Regions from separate parts of the Brassicibacter thermophilus genome, predicted to be linked through region 1. Evidence: a T-box and tRNA genes for the amino acid it is inferred to sense, from the RefSeq annotation. Region 1 holds a T-box; the other holds one or more tRNA genes.
The links. A T-box is a leader RNA that pairs with one kind of tRNA and senses whether it is charged. The one in region 1 lies ahead of argS (arginine--tRNA ligase), so its partner is inferred to be a tRNA-Arg.
Positions count from the first base shown of each region.

Region 2: it encodes a tRNA-Arg, which carries the amino acid that the T-box ahead of argS (arginine--tRNA ligase) is inferred to sense. The anticodon was not compared.

Region 1 covers NZ_AP042446.1:2,147,488-2,149,928, reverse strand. Annotated here, with positions in the region: gene ACZ41D_RS10360 (GerMN domain-containing protein) at 1-86, shown strand, start outside; gene ACZ41D_RS10355 (protease complex subunit PrcB family protein) at 288-983, shown strand; T-box leader at 1,117-1,328, shown strand; gene argS (arginine--tRNA ligase) at 1,380-2,441, shown strand, end outside.
Region 2 covers NZ_AP042446.1:1,235,102-1,237,542, forward strand. Annotated here, with positions in the region: rRNA gene ACZ41D_RS05770 (23S ribosomal RNA) at 1-103, shown strand, start outside; rRNA gene rrf (5S ribosomal RNA) at 147-263, shown strand; tRNA gene ACZ41D_RS05780 (tRNA-Asn) at 269-343, shown strand; tRNA gene ACZ41D_RS05785 (tRNA-Leu) at 351-440, shown strand; tRNA gene ACZ41D_RS05790 (tRNA-Met) at 474-550, shown strand; tRNA gene ACZ41D_RS05795 (tRNA-Glu) at 561-635, shown strand; tRNA gene ACZ41D_RS05800 (tRNA-Val) at 639-714, shown strand; tRNA gene ACZ41D_RS05805 (tRNA-Asp) at 734-810, shown strand; tRNA gene ACZ41D_RS05810 (tRNA-Thr) at 812-887, shown strand; tRNA gene ACZ41D_RS05815 (tRNA-Tyr) at 898-983, shown strand; tRNA gene ACZ41D_RS05820 (tRNA-Gly) at 998-1,072, shown strand; tRNA gene ACZ41D_RS05825 (tRNA-Gly) at 1,078-1,151, shown strand; tRNA gene ACZ41D_RS05830 (tRNA-His) at 1,219-1,295, shown strand; tRNA gene ACZ41D_RS05835 (tRNA-Cys) at 1,323-1,396, shown strand; tRNA gene ACZ41D_RS05840 (tRNA-Arg) at 1,403-1,479, shown strand; gene ACZ41D_RS05845 (hypothetical protein) at 1,579-1,938, opposite strand; gene ACZ41D_RS05850 (bifunctional folylpolyglutamate synthase/dihydrofolate synthase) at 2,202-2,441, shown strand, end outside.

The DNA.
Region 1 (2,441 bases):
TTGAAGGGGAAAAAGTGGACAAGTTAAATAATATAGATTTAAGTGGTAAATTATCGTTTGTTGAAACTTATATTCCTAGCAAATAATATATATAAAATTCTTTTGTTTCGGTACTTAAGTACTGTTTTGCATAAATTATTAGAGTGTACTTAAATAAGTTACGATAAAACTTATATTTTAATGTATGATAATTTAAGTATGGCTACTTACATTATGCAATTATTCAATAGGAATAATGTATATTTACAGTACTAATCATAAAGAATAATTAGAGAGAGGAGGATTATATGTACAAAAAAATATTTGGAGTAGTATTAGTTATCACTATTATTTTCACTTTGGCAGCATGTGAAAAAGATAATAACAAATACAAAATGGGAGATCTTCAATATGAAATTATATCACCTGAGGATATAGAAAATGAAAATTTGGTAAATTGGTATAATAATAATTTTAAGACATATGGAATACATGTATCAAATGAAAACTACGATGGAAAAAAATATATTATAGTTAGTGCTGGAGAAAAAAATACTGGAGGATATTCAGTAAAAATAGATTCAGTAGTTGGGGAAGAAAATATAATACGCATTAATGCTACTGTGAACCCACCAGAGTCAGGTCAATCCGTTATACAGGCTATTACTTATCCAAACGTATTATTAGCAATAGATGATGATGGAAGAGATATTGAACTTGGCACTTTCAATGTTGGAACAGATGACAAAGCTTTTGAAGATAATAGCAAAGTTGAAAAGAAAGATACAGTTGAGAAAGTAGGTAAATATGTTGGGAGAATTGATAATAACTCAGTAGAAATAATTATTGATGATGAGCCTTTAAGCTTTCGTTTAAATGATGAAATAAAACAAAAGCTTGATAATGAAGAGATAAAAGATGGAGAAGATGTTGTTGTAGTTTACTATAAAAATGAGTATGATCAGCTTGTTTTAGAAAGTATGAATAAAGCAATAAGCGATTAATTAAGTGTATAATTATTTTGGAGTTAAAATTTATAATTGTTAGAATTAGTATTGAGGTTGTAGACCAAAGATATTATAAAATATACTTGATTGTAAAAAAATAATATGGTAAAATTTTATAACAAAAGAAGAGCTAAAATCTATGAAGGAGAGAGTAAAGTATAATATGTTTTATAGCGAACAGGGGATGGTGTAAGCCTTGTAAACATTTATACTTGAAAAGAGCTCTGGAGATGTTGTCTGAAATAATAGTAGGATTAAACGTAAAACTGCGTTAAAGTTTTGAGTGGGTATATTATATTATACCAATTAGAGTGGCAACACGGGTAAACCCTCGTCTCTTTATTGAGATTAGGGTTTTTACTTATTTATAAGGATACATAAGGAGGATATAAAATGATAGATTTTAAAGGAAAAATTTGTGAACTTATAACAAATAATGTAGATACATTATCTAAAGAGGAGGTAAGTGATCTTATTGAGATTCCTCCAAGTTATGATATGGGAGATTATGCAATGCCATGTTTTAAGTTGGCCAAGATATTTAGAAAAGCTCCTAATATTATAGCTGAGGAAATAGTTAAGAAAATTAGTGAAAATGAATATTTTGAAAAAATTGAAAATGTAGGGCCATATGTAAATTTCTTTATAAACAAAAAAGTCCTTGCTGAAACTGTATTAAATGAAGTTTTAGAGAAAGGGCAAATGTATGGAAGTTCAAATTTAGGAGAAGGCAAAAATGTCATAGTTGAGTTTTCATCACCAAATATCGCAAAGCCTTTTCACATTGGGCATATAAGAACTACTGTTATTGGAAATGCACTATATAGGATATATAAGTTTTTAGGTTACAATGCTATAGCTATAAATCATTTAGGAGATTATGGTACTCAATTTGGAAAGTTAATAGTAGCTTTTAAAAGATGGGGAGATAAAGCTGTAGTCGAAGAAAATCCTATTCCTGAATTATTAAAGCTTTATGTTAAGTTTCACGAGGAAGCAGAAAAAGAACCTAATTTAGATGATGAAGCTAGAAACTGGTTTAAAAAACTAGAAGACGGAGATAATGAAGCTAAAGAGTTATGGCAATGGATTAGGGATGTTAGCCTAAAGGAGTTTAATCGTGTATATGATATGCTAGGAATTAAATTTGATTCTTATGCTGGAGAGAGCTTTTATTCTGATAAGATGCCAGAGGTAATTGATATTTTACATGAAAAAGGATTATTAAAAGAATCAGAAGGAGCTGAAATAGTAGATTTAGAACCTTTTGGTATGCCTCCAGCACTTATCAAAAAAAGTGACGGTTCAACGCTATATATAACTAGAGATATTGCTGCAGCTATATATAGGAAAAGAAAATATAATTTTTACAAAAATATTTATGTAGTTGCTTCACAGCAAAATCTTCATTTCAAACAATTAAAAAAGGTTATACAGCTTATGGGGTATGATTGG
Region 2 (2,441 bases), 910 kb from region 1:
TAAAGAGTAAGACCCCAGGTAGACTACCTGGTTGATAGGTCACAGGTGTAAGGATAGTGATATCTTTAGCTTAGTGATACTAATAGGTCGAGGACTTGACCAGGAAAATTCACTGTGCAGTTTTGAAGGCGCAAGCCTTAAAAATATCCGGTGACGATAGCGAGAGGGTCACACCTGTTCCCATACCGAACACAGAAGTTAAGCCTCTCAGCGCTGATGGTACTTGGACGGAGACGTCCTGGGAGAGTAGGTCGTTGCCGGATGACATTCCTGGGTAGCTCAATGGTGGAGCAACCGGCTGTTAACCGGTAGGTTGTGGGTTCGAGTCCCACCCCAGGAGCCAATAAAGTGCCGGGGTGGCGGAACTGGCAGACGCACAGGACTTAAAATCCTGCGATCCCTAAAAGATCGTACCGGTTCGATTCCGGTCCCCGGCACCAATAAAATAAGTATTATATTAATTAAATGTACATCGCGGGGTGGAGCAGTCTGGTAGCTCGTCGGGCTCATAACCCGGAGGTCGCTGGTTCAAATCCAGTCCCCGCAACCATATAAAACATGGCCCTATGGTCAAGCGGTTAAGACATCGCCCTTTCACGGCGGTAACCCGGGTTCGATTCCCGGTAGGGTCACCATATGGGCGCATAGCTCAGCTGGGAGAGCACCTGCCTTACAAGCAGGGGGTCATAGGTTCGAGCCCTGTTGCGCCCACCATAAAAAAAGAATATGATGCGGCCTGGTAGTTCAGATGGTTAGAATGCCAGCCTGTCACGCTGGAGGTCGAGAGTTCGAGTCTCTTCCAGGTCGCCATGCTGGTGTAGCTCAATTGGTAGAGCAACTGACTTGTAATCAGTAGGTTGGGGGTTCAAGTCCTCTCACCAGCTCCATTTTATTTAAGGAGGGGTTCCCGAGTTGGCCAAAGGGGACGGACTGTAAATCCGTTGGCACAGCCTTCACTGGTTCGAATCCAGTCCCCTCCACCATTTGTATATAACATGCGGAAGTGGCTCAGTGGTAGAGCATCGCCTTGCCAAGGCGAGGGTCGCGAGTTCGAATCTCGTCTTCCGCTCCATATTTGCGGGTGTAGCTCAGTGGTAGAGCCCCAGCCTTCCAAGCTGGTTGCGAGGGTTCGATTCCCTTCACCCGCTCCATTATAGTTTTGATAGTCTATAGATTTTTGTCTATAGATTTTATTTAACTTTATTATTTTACATCATGGTGGGTATAGCTCAGTTGGTTAGAGCGCCAGATTGTGGCTCTGGAGGCCAAGGGTTCGAATCCCTTTATCCACCCCAATTATTTTTTAATAGTAAATGATATATGGCGGCATGGCCAAGTGGTAAGGCAGAGGACTGCAAATCCTTTATCCTCAGTTCGAATCTGGGTGCCGCCTCCATTTTAAGTGCCTATAGCTCAACTGGATAGAGTGTCTGACTACGAATCAGAAGGTTGGGGGTTCAAGTCCCTCTAGGCACACCAACTTTAATACATATAAAAATGCAAGGTTGATGATTAATTCCGACCTTGCATTTTTATATGTATTTTATATGTATGATACATATCTTTTATTATGTACAATTAATTATTACTATTTTTTTCTTCAACTTTATAGCCATAACATTCTAGTACGGGAACTACAAACATAAATCCAATACCTTGATTTTTCATATTGTCAAGTTTATTATTAATGCGTGTTATTACTTTTTTCAATTTTTGTTCATCTCTTATTACACTTATGATGGTTTTATTATATGGTCTATTTCCTTCTATGAGTCTTCTAATACTTGCAAATATAGGTACATTCTCGTTATGTTCTAATAAAACTTTTCCCATACCTATGCTGTCAAAAGTAGTTGCACCTACTCCAACTTCGTAAAAAATCTCATGAATGTCATTTAACTTGCTTAGATCATTTAATATTAGGAACAAGGCATACATTAGACGTCCTCCTTTTTTCATTATTGATATTTATATTATATCACTTGTAAGCATTAAAAAACTAGATATTTTTAAATTGGAAGTTGATATATTCATTGAATTAATTTAAAATTAAAACAGCTATAAAAATTTATTTTCTAAAGCAATATGATTAAAATGTAGAGATTTTATGTAAGCTATATTTATCTTGTCTTGTAGCAAAATTAATTATACAATATGAATACTAGTATCAATGATGATATCATAAATATGGGAGTGAGAGTATGAATTATAATGAAGCTTTGGAATATATTCATGGGACAAAAAAATTTGGATCAAAATTAGGTTTAGAGAATATTAAAATGTTGTTAAAACTACTTGGTGACCCTCATAAAGGATTAAAAGTAATTCATATTGCTGGAACAAATGGTAAAGGCTCTACTGCATCTTTTATTGAAAATATTTTAAAAGAAGAAGGATATAAAGTAGGACTCTATACTTCTCCTTATCTTGAAAGATTTAAT